DNA from 3 places in the Thermoanaerobacter sp. YS13 genome. Region 1 is predicted to be linked to each of the others. Evidence: riboswitches for the same ligand, from Rfam matches in the RefSeq annotation. Region 1 holds a riboswitch; each other region holds the start of a gene.

What was found. Region 1 has a riboswitch for S-adenosylmethionine ahead of metK (methionine adenosyltransferase). Riboswitches for the same ligand answer to the same signal wherever they lie in the genome.
Region 2: linked by a shared signal. The riboswitch ahead of THYS13_RS07080 (homoserine dehydrogenase) and the one ahead of metK (methionine adenosyltransferase) in region 1 are both predicted to bind S-adenosylmethionine.
Region 3: linked by a shared signal. The riboswitch ahead of THYS13_RS05140 (methylenetetrahydrofolate reductase) and the one ahead of metK (methionine adenosyltransferase) in region 1 are both predicted to bind S-adenosylmethionine.

The regions. Positions count from the first base shown of each region.
Region 1 covers NZ_JOOI01000003.1:121,165-126,176, forward strand. Annotated here, with positions in the region: gene THYS13_RS12755 (hypothetical protein) at 1-192, shown strand, start outside; tRNA gene THYS13_RS12760 (tRNA-Pro) at 562-637, shown strand; tRNA gene THYS13_RS12765 (tRNA-Val) at 642-717, shown strand; tRNA gene THYS13_RS12770 (tRNA-Tyr) at 739-824, shown strand; gene THYS13_RS12775 (rubrerythrin family protein) at 961-1,464, shown strand; SAM riboswitch class I at 1,938-2,042, shown strand; gene metK (methionine adenosyltransferase) at 2,104-3,291, shown strand; gene THYS13_RS12785 (ATP-dependent RecD-like DNA helicase) at 3,490-5,012, shown strand, end outside.
Region 2 covers NZ_JOOI01000001.1:1,397,679-1,402,690, reverse strand. Annotated here, with positions in the region: gene THYS13_RS07095 (universal stress protein) at 1-297, opposite strand, end outside; gene rd (rubredoxin) at 414-572, opposite strand; gene thiC (phosphomethylpyrimidine synthase ThiC) at 649-1,947, opposite strand; TPP riboswitch at 1,993-2,100, opposite strand; SAM riboswitch class I at 2,288-2,398, shown strand; gene THYS13_RS07080 (homoserine dehydrogenase) at 2,466-3,749, shown strand; gene THYS13_RS07075 (homocysteine synthase) at 3,777-5,012, shown strand, end outside.
Region 3 covers NZ_JOOI01000001.1:987,679-992,690, reverse strand. Annotated here, with positions in the region: gene glgP (alpha-glucan family phosphorylase) at 1-751, opposite strand, end outside; SAM riboswitch class I at 1,061-1,165, shown strand; gene THYS13_RS05140 (methylenetetrahydrofolate reductase) at 1,229-2,140, shown strand; gene THYS13_RS05135 (homocysteine S-methyltransferase family protein) at 2,154-4,577, shown strand; gene THYS13_RS05130 (YbaK/EbsC family protein) at 4,546-5,012, shown strand, end outside.

The DNA of each region.
Region 1 (5,012 bases):
CAAAAAATTAAAGTAATGAATATTATCCTTAAATTAGGAGCAGAGGATATGAACGAAATTATGAAAATAGCTCAGAAGGGCTTGACACAAAAGGATAATGACAAAATAATGGAAATATTGAAAAATAAGCTTTCTTCTGAAGATGTTAGGTATCTTGTAGAAATAGCAAATGAATATTTTGCAAAAAAATAAACCCCTCCTTAAAATTAGAATTGCCTCCGCCATCCTGCCCCCACCCTTGGCCTTGCTAAGTTTTGTTGCCGCTTTGTCATAAGTCGCACCGATTGTAAAATATCCTATTTTCGAAAGTTTATTTAGCGTTTATTGGTTAACATTTATTATTTGCCGCGTAAATAAAGTTGAAACAGTAATCTTGTCAGCTTGAAGGGGAAATTAAAGAAATTATTTACTTATATTTTAAATTAATTAGTTTAAAATATGACGTATTCTTAAAAAATTTAAAGATTACAAGCGATAAATCAATAAAACGGCCATTTTTAAGCTTCTATGCCTATTGTGAAATTTCATTTTTTCTATTATAATTTATTTCGTCACTGATGTCGGGATGTAGCGCAGTTGGTAGCGCACGTGCTTTGGGAGCATGGGGGCGGGGGTTCAAGTCCCTCCATCCCGACCATTGTGGTCGTATAGCTCAGCTGGGAGAGCACCTGCCTTACAAGCAGGGGGTCATAGGTTCAAGTCCTATTGCGACCACCATTTTCAAAAATTAAATATTGTGGAGGGATACCCAAGTGGCCAAAGGGGGCAGACTGTAAATCTGTTGGCTGTCGCCTTCGATGGTTCGAATCCATCTCCCTCCACCATTGAAAAAAAGACCGGATGGTCTTTTTTATTTTTCTCCTTCAAATATCTTGACATGGTAAAAAAGTGTAGTATAATATTATTTGAAAAAGAAAATAATTATTTATTAATAAAAATTTAATTAAGGAGGAATCTTTTATGAGAGAAATGACAAGACATAACCTTAGTGAAGCCTATGCAGGAGAGAGCCAAGCTCACATGAGATATCAAATTTTTGCTGATGTAGCTGAAAAAGAAGGCAAACCTAATATTGCAAGGCTTTTCAGGGCTATTTCTTATGCTGAATTGGTACACGCTACAAATCACTACAAAACTCTTGGAGAAGTAGGAAATACAGTAGAAAATCTTGAAAAAGCTATAGAAGGGGAAACCTTTGAGGTAGAAGAGATGTATCCTGCTTATAATGCTGTTGCAGAACTTCAAGAGGAATCTGGAGCTAAAAAAAGCATACATTATGCTATTGAGGCTGAAAAAATACATGCAAAATTGTACACTGAAGCAAAAGAAGCAGCATTAAAAGGAGAAGATATAAAGATATCAAAAGTTTACATATGTCCTGTTTGCGGATATACCTCTGTTGATGTATTGCCAGAAAAATGTCCTGTATGTGGAGTTCCTGGAGAAAAATTTGTAGCATTTTAAATATAATTTTTTAAAGAAAAGAGGATGTTTTATCGTGCTCTCAGACTGTAGACAAACTTTCGTAAAGGAGATATTTTGCATAAGGAGTGACTTGTTACAAAGAGGCCCGGCACTCAAGTAAGAAAGTTTATAAAACAAAAATAGAAAAAACAAGCATGCTTACTTGAGTGCCGGGAAACTTAGCAAGACCGAGGGTGGAGGCAGGGCCGAAGCCATGGATGGCGAAGGCGGGCACCTTAAGGCATGGATGCCGCCTGACGGGGTACCCTGCCGGAACCTGAAGGTCGAGCTTTAGTTTTGTCGCTTTGGAACATCGGAGCGACGATGCAAAATATCTCCTTTGAATATTTTTTAACTTTGTCAACAAACTGAGAGCATGTTTTATCGTGCTATTTTGCTATTTTTTGATGCAAAAATATTTGACATAATAGATAAAGTGTGCTATAGTAATCATCAGAAAATTTAATAACATGCTCTTATCAAGAGAGGTGGAGGGAAAGAGCCCGATGAAACCCGGCAACCTGTCCTATAGGACAAGGTGCTAATTCTCTCAGAAGCATGCTTCTGAAAGATGAGGGTATGTGCCTCTTCTTTTGGAAGGGGTTTTATTTTGTTTTTAAGGAGGAATAGAGAGATAAAATGCGTAAACTGTTTACATCTGAATCTGTTACTGAGGGACATCCTGATAAAATCTGCGATCAGATTTCTGACGCAATATTAGATGAAATTTTGAAAAAAGATCCCTATGCCAGAGTTGCTTGTGAAACAGCTGTGACTACAGGTTTGGTCATGGTAATGGGAGAAATTACCACTCAGTGCTATGTAGATATACCAAAAGTAGTGAGAAAAGTAGTAGAAGAGATTGGCTACACAAGAGCAAAATACGGTTTTGATGCTGACACTTGTGCAGTTATCACTTCTATTGATGAGCAATCTCCTGATATTGCTCTCGGTGTGGACAAGGCATTAGAAGCTAAAAGAGGAGAACTTTCAGATTCGGAAATTGAGGCTATTGGGGCTGGAGACCAGGGTTTAATGTTTGGTTTTGCTTGCGATGAAACAGAAGAATTGATGCCTATGCCTATAATGATGGCTCACAAGCTTGCGAGGAGACTGGCTGAAGTTAGAAAGGACGGGACATTAAGCTATTTAAGACCAGACGGTAAAACACAAGTAACAGTAGAGTATGAAGATGATAAGCCTGTGAGGGTAGATTCTGTTGTAGTATCAGCTCAACATGCACCTGAGATTGACCATGATGCTATTGAAAGAGATATTATTGAACATGTAATAAAACCCATAATTCCTGAGAATATGATAGATGACAAAACAAAAATTTTTGTAAATCCAACGGGGAGATTTGTAATTGGTGGACCTCAAGGTGATAGCGGACTTACAGGAAGAAAAATTATTGTAGACACATATGGCGGATATGCAAGGCATGGGGGTGGAGCTTTTTCTGGTAAAGACCCGACGAAAGTGGATCGATCTGCAAGTTATGCTGCGAGATATGTGGCAAAAAATATTGTGGCAGCAGGACTTGCAAAAAAATGTGAAGTGCAATTGGCTTATGCAATAGGTGTTGCTACACCTCTTGAAATAGGTATCGATACTTTTGGTACAGGCAAGATACCAGATGAAAAGATTTCGGAAATTGTAAAACAAGTTTTCGATTTAAGACCTGCAGCTATAATTAGGGATTTAGATTTGAGAAGACCTATTTATAGACAAGTTGCAGCTTATGGCCACTTTGGAAGACACGACTTAGACCTCTCATGGGAGAAAACAGACAAAGTAGATATATTAAGAAAATTGGCAGAAATGTAAATTTGAAAGCCCGGGTAAACCCGGGCTTATGGCATTTTTATCTATCTTTTTTAATGCCATAGAATTTATGCTTTATAAACGCTTCGCTACCTTTAATTATACTACAAAAATTGAGAAAAAGAAATGAATTGGCTTTAATTTGCTTTAAATATAAGGTAAAATTAAATAAAGAAAAGAATTAAAACAGGAGAATCGGCTATGATTGACATAGAAGGTGTAGTTGAAGAAATAATTTTTAGAAATGAACAAAATGGTTATACAGTTTTAGAATTAAGTACTCAAGGTTTAGCAGTTACTGCTGTAGGTTATATGCCTTTTGTAAACATTGGGGAAAGAATCAAAATTGAAGGTGAATGGGTAGAACATCCTGATTACGGAGAGCAAATTAGGGTTTTAAATTATAAAACCTTGGCTCCTACCACTTTAGAGGGAATAGAAAAGTTTTTATCTTCTGGCTTAATTCCTGGAATAGGTCCTGTTACAGCAAGAAAAATTGTAAAAAAGTTTGGCGTTGATTCTTTGAATATAATTGAAACTGCACCAGAAAGATTAAAAGAAATAAAAGGTCTAAGCGATGAGAAGATAAAAAGAATTTGTGAAGCTTATGAAATGCAAAAGGGCATAAAAGAAGTGATGGTGTTTTTGCAGGGGTATGGTATTTCTACTGCAATGGCTATAAAGATTTATAAAGAGTACGGAAACAATGCGATTGAAATTATTAAGCAAAACCCTTACAGATTGGCTGATGATATATTTGGAATAGGATTTAAAACTGCAGACAAAATAGCAGAGAGCCTAGGAGTTGATCCTCATTCTTTATATCGCATATCTTCTGGTACTCGATATGTTTTGATGCAGTATGCGGCAAATGGCCATACTTATGTTCCAAAAGAATTGTTAAAAAAAGAAACAGCGAATTTATTAGAAGTGAACGAAGAAGAGGTGGAGGATTCTTTTGTACTTTTAATACAAAACAAAAAAATACATATTGAAATTTTTGAAGATGATACTGTAGGAATATACTATATACCTTACTATATGGCTGAATTACACACAGCAGAGAGATTGTTTAACATGACACTATTGGAAAATGAAGATTTAGGCATAGATATTCAAAAAGAAATCAGAAATTTTGAAAAAGAAACAGGTATTTTGTTGGCGGAAAATCAAAAATTGGCTGTAGAAGAAGCTGTTAAAAATTCTGTTGTTGTAATAACGGGAGGCCCAGGCACAGGAAAGACTACGATAATAAATTGTATAATACGTATTTTTGAAAAAACTGGTAAAAAAGTTGCTCTTGCAGCCCCAACAGGAAGAGCTGCAAAAAGGATAACGGAAGCTACTGGGAAAGAGGCAAAGACTATTCATAGGCTTTTAGAATATACTTATTCAGAAGAAGGGAAGGGATTTAACAAAAATGAAAAAGACCCATTAAAATACGACGTTATAATAGTTGACGAAGCTTCAATGGTAGATATATTGCTTATGAATGCTCTATTAAAAGCCATACCTATAGGAACAAAGCTGATTTTAGTAGGGGATGCTGATCAACTTCCATCTGTTGGAGCGGGAAATGTCCTAAGAGATATAATAGACAGTGGCATAGTAAAAGTGATACGGTTAAAAGAAATTTTTAGACAACAAAAGCAAAGCTTGATAGTAGTAAATGCTCACAAGATAAATAATGGAGAATATCCCACCTATAATGATAAAAACAGCGA
Region 2 (5,012 bases), on a different contig from region 1:
AATTATGGCGTCGGTATCCATTTCTTCTAATATCATGCCGTGGTATTCAATTTTTTTCCGAGGGATTATTTCTAAATTTCCTATTTGGGCTTCTGTCTCTTTTCTTCCATGAGTTTCCACATAACCTATTACTACATCTTGACCTCTTTTAAGACGCCTGTTGCCTTCATTGAGCATTGCATAAGTTTTTCCAACACCAGGAGCATATCCTAAAAATATTTTTAATTTTCCTCGCTGTTGTTTTTTTATAATTTCTAAAGCTTCTTCAGGAGTTAACCTCCTAAAACCTTCACTCATTAAATTTACGCGCCCTCCACAGTTTAATTATATTTTTGTTTGAGTATAGTGATTTCATACAACTATAATAATATGAATCTTATTAAAAATCAATAAAAAAGAGAGCAATCGCTCTCTCATATTTTTTCAAACATATCTTTTCCTACCCCGCAGTCAGGACAAACCCAATCGTCAGGCAATTCTTCAAAAGGAGTTCCTGGTTCAATTCCTTGTGATGGGTCTCCTTCTTCTGGATCATAGATGTACCCACATACTGTGCATTGCCACTTTTCCATAAAAAATACCCCCTTGATATTTTCCTTTATTATAACAGAAATTAGTAAAGAAAATCAAGGGGAAGGCAAAAGGATATTAACAGGTCATAGCCGAAGTTCCAAGATACTCACTGACAATTTTCATAGCGCAGAATTTTCCACACATACTGCAAGTTTTGACTGTAGATATGTTTTTATTGACGCGATATTTAAAAGCTTTATCAGGGTCTATAGAAAGCTTTATTTGCTCATCCCAGTTTAAGGCTTTTCTGGCTTTAGCCATAGTTAAATCTTTTTCTTTAGCACCTTTTACGCCTTTTGCGATATCTGCGGCATGGGCAGCTATTTTTGCTGCAATAACGCCTTCTTTGACATCTTCTTTGTCTGGAAGTCCGAGATGTTCAGCGGGTGTAACATAGCAAAGGAAATCAGCACCAGAAGCTGCTGCAATTGCTCCTCCGATTGCAGAAGTTATGTGGTCATAGCCAGGAGCTATATCAGTCACAATAGGGCCAAGCACATAAAAAGGAGCGTTGTGACAAAGTTGTTTTTGAAGTTTTACATTTGCTTCAATTTGGTCAATTGGCACATGCCCGGGTCCTTCTACCATAACTTGAACTCCTGCCTCTCGAGATTTCTTTACCAATTCGCCAAGGATTATAAGTTCTTGAATTTGTGCTGCGTCTGTAGCATCTTCCAGACAACCTGGACGCAGTCCATCTCCTAAGCTTAGAGTTATGTCATATCTTTTAGCAATATCAAGGAGCCTATCAAAATGTTTATACAAAGGATTTTCTTTGTCGTTATGGAGCATCCAAGCAATTGTAAAGGAGCCACCGCGGCTTACTATATCCATTACTCGGCCGTTGTCTTTAAGCTTTTTCAATGATTCAGATGTTAGACCACAGTGGACTGTAATAAAATCAACTCCGTCTTTTGCTTGTTCTTCTATAACTTCAAAAATGAATTCTTCAGGCATAGCTACGATGCTACCGTATTTGGATATAGATTCTACAGCTGCTTGATACATGGGGACAGTGCCTACAGGGACAGAGGAATTTTCAAGTATTTTTCTACGAGATTGCTTAATGTCGCCCCCTGTGCTTAAATCCATTACCGCATCTGCTCCAGCTTTTACAGCAACATTTAATTTTTCAATTTCTTTGTCAACTTCAGGGTATGCATCAGATGTTCCAATGTTAGCATTTACTTTTGTCATTAAACCCCTTCCTATGCCTTTGGGAATGAGGTTTTTGTGGTTGATGTTTGATGGTATTACTATTTCTCCTTTTTTAACTCCTTCTAAAATAAATTCTTCGTCTACTCCTTCATACTCTGCGACTATTTTCATTTCTTTTGTAACAATGCCTGAAAGGGCGTATTCCAATTGTGTCATAATAAAAACCTCCTTAAAAAATAAATAAACCATGGGGATTATAGCCATGGTGGATGACCACATCCCTACGCAGGTACTAACCTAACAGGTTCAATGGGTTAAAAGGCAACACCTTTTTCTCAGCCGGTTACGCCGGCACCCCATGTGGCAAATATTAAATTTTTATAATCGATAATGTATAATATTTTACAATATTATTATACCACTAAAAAAATTTGGTGTATATTAAAATTTAGAAAAAATTTAAGAAAGAGTACAAAAAAAGTTCTTGACTTTACAGTTTCAAAGTGATAACATAGATTACAACATGTAAAATTGAATATAAATATTACACACAAACCTCTTATCAAGAGTGGTGGAGGGACTGGCCCGATGAAACCCGGCAACCGGCATTTATATGCGTCTGGTGCCAAATCCTGCAGGTTAGGGTGTCTAACCTGAGAGATGAGAGGAGTGGCGGATTATTAGGCCCTCTTCTCATTGAGAAGAGGGCCTAAAAATTTATTTGGAGGTGTGACATGAAAATAAAAATCGGATTATTAGGACTTGGTACAGTAGGAACAGGAGTATATAAATTGATAACTTCAAGAGGAGGTCATATAAGGGAGAGCACAGGGGTTTATCCTGAGATAAAGAAGATACTGGTGAAAAATCTCAATAAGCCAAGGAAAGTGAAAGTAGAGGGACTACTTACCCAAAATGCTGAAGAAATTTTGAAAGATAAAGAGATAAAAATAATCATTGAAGCAATAGGAGGCATTTCTCCAGCTTACGAATATGTGAAGGAAGCTTTGTCTTCAGGGAAGCATGTAATCACTGCAAATAAAGAATTGATAGCTAAGCATGGAGAAGAATTAAATGAAATAGCAGAAAAGAATAAAGTATTTCTAAAATGTGAGGCAAGTGTAGGTGGAGCTATACCTATACTGCATCAAATTGATAGATTAAAAATCACAGATGAAATAGATTTTGTAGGCGGTATAATAAATGGCACTACTAATTATATTCTCACCAAAATGACTACTGAAGGCAGAAGTTATAAAGAAGCACTTAAAGAAGCCCAGCAATTAGGATATGCAGAAGCAAATCCCGATTATGACGTAAAAGGCTTTGATGCCCTTTATAAACTTGCTATATTAATGAGGAAAGTGTTCAATATAAACGTGCCAGTAAATTCTATAACCAGAAAAGGAATAGACGAAATCACGACTCAAGATTTAAATTACATCAATAAGTGGGGATATAAAATAAAATTATTTGCCTGGGGCAAAAAAGTCAAAGATGGCATCTTTGCAGGAGTGGAACCAGTTTTAGTCGAAGAAAATAATATTTTGTCAAGGATAAACGACGTAAATAATGCTATCATACTTAGAGGGGATAGTTTTGGTGAATATGTTTTTGTAGGAAAAGGTGCTGGAGAACTTCCTACAGGGGATGCTGTAGTGGCAGATTTAATTGATATATTGTTAAACTATAATATCAAAGATAATAAGAGGATAAACTTTCTTCCAATTCGTCAGGGAAGTTTTACAGATACTTTTTATATAAGGCTTGAAACTCATAAAGAAAATATTTTAGGTTTGAAAAAAGTTTTAAAGTTTTTAAAAGAACAAAAAGTATCAATTGTGGAATCTTCCTATGAAAACGGCACATTTACAGCTATTGTTAAAATGAAGAAAAGTGTTGAGACATTTACAGAAAAATTAGAAAAAATAACCGAGATAAAAGCTATTTTTAAAGTTTTGCAAGAGGATATAACAGAAGAAGTAAGTAAATTTGAGGATTTTGTAGAAGTGATTTAAAAAAATTTTGTGAAAGGAGTTAAAAGTATGTCTAAAAAATATGGTTTTTCAACTTTGGCAATTCATGAAGGGTGGGAGCCTGACCCAACTACGGGAGCTGTAGCCATTCCTATATATCAAACCTCTTCCTTTGCTTTTAAAAGTACTGAGCACGCTGCAGACCTCTTTGCCTTAAAAGAAGAAGGGTATATATATACTCGAATGATGAACCCCACAGTTGACGTTTTTGAAAAGAGAATAGCTGCATTAGAAGGTGGGGTAGGTGCCCTTGCTGTATCTTCAGGTCAAGCAGCTATAACGCTGGCAGTTACTAATATCGCAGGAGTAGGAGACGAGATTGTATCTTCTACCAATCTTTATGGAGGGACTTATAATCTTTTTGCGACTACTTTGAAAAAGTTTGGTATAAATTTCAAGTTTGTGGACCCCAGCAATCCTGAAAACTTTAAAAGTCAAATAACAGATAAGACAAAAGCTTTGTACATTGAGACTATTGGCAATCCAAAGATTGACGTGGCTGACATTGAAAAAATAGCAGAAATTGCCCACACTGCAGGAATTCCTCTCATTGTAGATAATACTTTTGCAACTCCTTACCTTGCACAGCCTATCGAGTTTGGGGCTGATATAGTGGTACATTCGGCGACTAAATTTATAGGGGGTCATGGGACTTCTATAGGCGGAGTTATAGTAGATTCTGGAAAATTTAATTGGGACAATGGAAAGTTTCCAGAACTTACAGAACCAGATCCAAGTTATCATGGTATAAGGTATGTAAAAGATGTAGGCGAAGCAGCTTATATTGTAAAAGCGAGGGTGCAACTTTTAAGGGATTTGGGTACTGCTTTGAGTCCATTTAATGCATTTTTATTCGCACAAGGATTAGAGACTCTATCTCTTAGGATGGGAAGGCACAGTCAAAATGCTTTAAAAGTTGCAGAGTTTTTAGCTTCTCATCCCTACGTTTCGTGGGTGAATTATCCAGGACTTAAATCAAGTCCCTATTATGCTTTGGCACAAAAGTATTTGCCAAGAGGGCAAGGAGGAGTTTTGACTTTTGGCATAAAAGGTGGATTAAAAGCAGGCATTAAGTTTATAGAGAGTTTAAAATTATTTACTCATCTTGCTAATATAGGGGATGCAAAGTCTTTGGTTATACATCCAGCCAGCACGACTCATCAGCAGTTATCAAAAGAAGAACAGTTAGCTTCTGGTGTTACGGAGGATATGATAAGACTTTCTGTAGGGCTGGAAGACATAGAA
Region 3 (5,012 bases), on a different contig from region 1:
CTGCGACTGTCATATTAAAAGGAACGCCACCAATTTGGGCCATTTGCTCAATTGAAAGGCCATTGTTTGCGCCCATGTACATGAGAAGTTCTAAATCGTGAGATTCGTTTCCTTCTTTAACAGGGGTATGGGTTGTAAATACTACTTCTTCTCTTGTAGCTTTCCACGCCTCTTCAAAACTCATATTTTGATTTTCCATTTTCTCTCTTATAAGCTCAATGGCTGCTAATACTGCATGCCCTTCGTTAAAATGATAAACATCTACATCAATTCCCAAAGCTCTTAAAGCTCTTACTCCGCCAATGCCTAACACCATTTCCTGTGCGACTCTTTCTTCACCAAACCATCCATAAAGCTGACCTGTTATCCATCTATCTCCATTTTCTGGTATATCTGTGTCAAGCAAATACAAAGGTGCATTGTCAAAGCTGTCTACCAACCATACTTTGCAGTATACATCTTTGTTTCTTATTTTTACTTTTACCTTTACTCCTGTATCCTTTAAAAAGTTGTACTTGCGTGTGTAATTGCGATAGGCATCATAGGGATAACCATCTTCTCCAATATGTTGTTCTGTGTAGCCTTGTTTCCACAGTATACCTATTCCTACTAAAGGCATACCTAATTCTTTTGCAGCTTTTAGATGGTCTCCTGCTAAAATGCCAAGACCACCTGCGTATAGTTTGAAATCTGACTGTAAGCCGTATTCCATGCAGAAATAGGCTACTCTTGGCAATTTTTCATTACTCATATTAAACCTCCTCATTTTTCAAGTGTTAAGTATATTATAATATTAAAAAAATCATTATGCAAGTGGTTGCACAAGTATTAAAAATAAATAAAAATAAGAGATGAGAACATGAAAAACATTCCTTTCTCGAAAATTTGTATTCTTTACAATTATAGTATAGCAAATAACATAAAAAATTTACAGATTTATTTTAAAAAAGTTAAAAGCCTGCAAAATCTTTAGAGAGGGACAAAAAAATTTCTATTGACATAGGAGTTAATCCATAGTATCATATAGCTTAAATAGTTTAACAATTTAATACTTTAAAATCTCTTATCGAGAGTGGTGGAGGGACTGGCCCGATGAAACCCGGCAACCGGCATTTTATATGCGTCTTGGTGCCAATTCCAGCAGCGTTTCGCTGAAAGATGAGAGAGTATTAGTGTCTCTTCTTTTGGCGAAGAGACTTTTTTATTTTTAAAAATGGAGGCGATATAGATGTTGAAAAATGAAAATTTGTGTACTAAACTTAAGAAAAGGAAGTTTGTTGTGACAGCAGAAATTTCTACGCCAAAAGGAGTAGATATAACGAAAACTATTGAAGAAGCGAGAAAATTAAAAGGCATTGTAGATGCCTTAAATATAACGGACTGTCCTATGGCGAATATGCGAATGAGTCCCATAGCAGTAGCTCACCTCTTGCAAGATCATTTAAACATTGAAACTATTTTTCATTTGACCTGTAGAGACAGAAATTTAATTGGGCTTCAGTCTGAACTCCTTGGAGCTTATGCATTAGGGGTAAGAAATATATTAGCTTTGACAGGAGACGACCCCTCCCATGGTGACACTCCTCAAGCCAAGGGGGTATACGATGTAGATTCTATTGGGCTTTTAAAGATTATCAGTGCCTTTAATAGAGGTTATGATTACAATGGCAATAAATTAGATTCACCAACAGAATTTTGTGCAGGTACTACTGCAAATCCAAGTGATTTAAGAGAAGAGGCCATAGAAAAGCTTAAAGTTAAGATAGAAGCAGGGGCAGAGTTTATTCAAACACAGCCAGTTTATGATGAAGATATTTTATTTAAGTTTATTGAAAAGATTAAAAATTTCAATGTACCACTTTTGGTAGGCATATTGCCTCTTAAAAGCTTTAAGATGGCAGTCAATTTAAATGAAAAAGTGCCAGGTATAGATATTCCAGAAAAAGTTTTAGAAAGGCTAAAGGATGGAGGAAGAGAAGAAGGGATAAACATAGCTGTAGAGTTTATAAAACGGATACGCAGTGAAGTTGGGGGAATTCACATTATGCCTTTAGGAAGTACAGATGCTGTGTTGGAAATAATTTCAAGAGTTGATGATTTGGCCTGTGATTTTAAAGAAAATAAAGTACAAATGAATTAAATGGAGGTAAAAAATGTTAGACATTTTTAAAGAACTTTCAAATAGAGTGATTGTTTTTGATGGAGCAATGGGAACACAACTTCAAGAGAGGGGTTTAAAAACGGGAGAGTGTCCCGAATATATGAATATAACTCATCCAGAAGTAGTATTTGATATCCACAGGTCCTATATAGAAGCAGGAGCGGATGTAATTGAAACAAATACATTTGGGGCTAATAGGATAAAATTAGCAAAATATGGACTAGAAAATGAGGTTTTCAATATTGTCACTCAAGCAGTCAAAATAGCTAAAGAAGCTGCAAAAGATAAACCCGTTGCACTTTCTATAGGACCTATTGGCGAGCTTTTGACCCCCTATGGAGACATGACTTTTGATGAGGCTTATGATGTTTTTAAAGAAGTAGTTATAGCTGCAGAAAGTGCAGGAGCAGATATTGTTTTAATTGAAACAATGTCAGATATGCTGGAGGCAAAAGCTGCCATTCTTGCTGCTAAAGAGAATTCAAACATGAAAGTTATATGTACAATGACTTTTCAAGAAGATGGAAGGACTCTCATGGGGTCAGACCCTATAACTGTAGTAGTTAGTTTACAAGGGTTAGGATTAGATGCCATTGGCGTTAACTGCTCGACAGGTCCCGATAAAATGGTAAGTGTAGTGGAAAAAATGTCTCAAGTTTCTCGCATACCTATTATTGCACAACCTAATGCAGGTATGCCTGTGATTAGAGACGGCAAAACAGTTTATGACTTAAAACCAGAAGAATTTGCTAGTTTCTTTCCTTCTCTTGTTGAAAAAGGTGCTTCTATAGTTGGGGGGTGCTGCGGTACTACTCCACAATATATAAAACTTGTTAAAGAGGCTGTAAAAGATTTAAAGCCAAAAGTCAAAGTAAACAAATTTACAGCTGTAGCTTCTAATACAAAAACAGTTTTCATAGGTGAAAATTATCCTTTAAGAGTTATAGGGGAGCGTATTAATCCAACTGGGAAGAAGAAGTTGAGTGAAGCTTTTTTGGCCGGGGATGTAGGTTTAGCAGTAGAGGAAGCTATAAAACAGCAAAAATGTGGAGCAGAAATATTAGATGTAAATGTAGGGGTACCAGGAATAGATGAGGAGCAATTACTTCCCAAGGTAGTTTCTGAAATACAAAATGTAGTAGACCTTCCTCTTCAAATAGATAGCACTAATATTAAAGCGGTAGAAAAAACTATAAGAATTTTAAGAGGTAGACCCATAATCAACTCCGTAAGTGCAAAAGAGGAAAGTTTAAAAGAAGTGCTTCCTATTGTCAAAAAATACGGAGCTTGTGTTGTAGGACTTACTGTAGGAGATAAAGGGCTTCCCAAAGATAGGCATGAAAGAATTGAAAATGCGAAAAAAATTATAAAAAAAGCGGAAGAGTATGGCATACCCAAAGAGGACATATTGATAGATTGTATTGTGCTTACGGTTTCTTCTGAGCAGGAGGCTGCAATTGAGACTTTAGAAGCGGTAAAACTGGCTAAAGAAGAGTTAGGAGTAAATACTGTTGTCGGACTTAGCAATGTTTCCTTTGGTTTGCCTGAAAGAAGGCTGATAAACTCTACTTTTTTGGCAATGGCAGCCTCTTATGGGCTTACTACTGCTATTATAAATCCCTGCGATGAAGCCATGATGGACACTTTGAGGGCTTCAATGGTTTTACTAAATAAAGATAAAGGCAGTGTAAATTATCTGAATATATATGGGAAAAAGCAAAAAGAGGAGGTCAAAGAAAAAGAACAGCCAAAAATTCAGGAAGAAGATTTAAAGTCAAAGTTATATATACAAATTTTAGAAGGTAAAAAATCAGGAGTAGAAGATATAGTAAAAAACATTTTAGAGGAAGAAGTTCAACCTCTTTCTATAGTTGATAACATAATAATTCCTGCCTTAAAAGAAGTGGGAGATAGATATGAAAAAGGCATATATTTTTTGCCACAACTTTTAAGCTCTGCAGAAGTGGTGCAAACCGCTTTTAAGATAATAAAAGAAAAGCTTCCAAAGGATTCGGTATCTAAAGGCAAAATAATACTTGCAACTGTTGAAGGAGACGTACATGATATAGGAAAAAATATAGTAAAAGTTTTGCTTGAAAACTATGGATATGATGTAATTGACTTAGGAAAGGATGTAAAAGGAGAAGTGATATTAGAAGAAATAAGACGGAGTGGGGCACCATTAGTAGGTTTAAGTGCTTTAATGACAACTACTTTATTTAACATGGAAAAAATTATCAAACTGCTTAAAGCAGATACTGATGTGAAAATAATGGTAGGCGGGGCTGTTTTGACTGAGGAATATGCTTATAAGATTGGCGCAGATTATTACGGAAAAACAGCTCAGGATGCAGTTAAAATCGCTGATAAATTTTTCCTAAAAAATGCTCTTTTATGTAAAACTTGTGGTATTTAAAGGTGGTGTTGAAGTGTCAGTAGAAGCGGTGAAAGAGTTTTTTAAAGAGAAGGGATATGATATTAAAATAAAAATTTTTGAGGATACAAGCACTGTGGAAAAAGCAGCAGAGTCTATAGGTGTAACTCCTGGAGAAATAGCGAAGTCTATGCTTTTTAGATTAAAGGATAAATATATTATGGTTATAACAGCAGGAGATAAAAAAATAGACAATAGAAAATTTAAAGAGACTTTTAAGACAAAAGCAAAAATGGCATCCCCAGAAGAGGTGTTAGAAGTTACAGGACATCCTGTTGGGGGTGTTTGTCCTTATGGATTGAAAAATCCGGTTAAAGTATATTATGATGTGTCTTTAAAAAATTATGATGTAGTATATCCTGCTGCTGGCGACGTAAACGCTGCTGTTACCATAAAAGTTAAGGACCTTGATAAAAT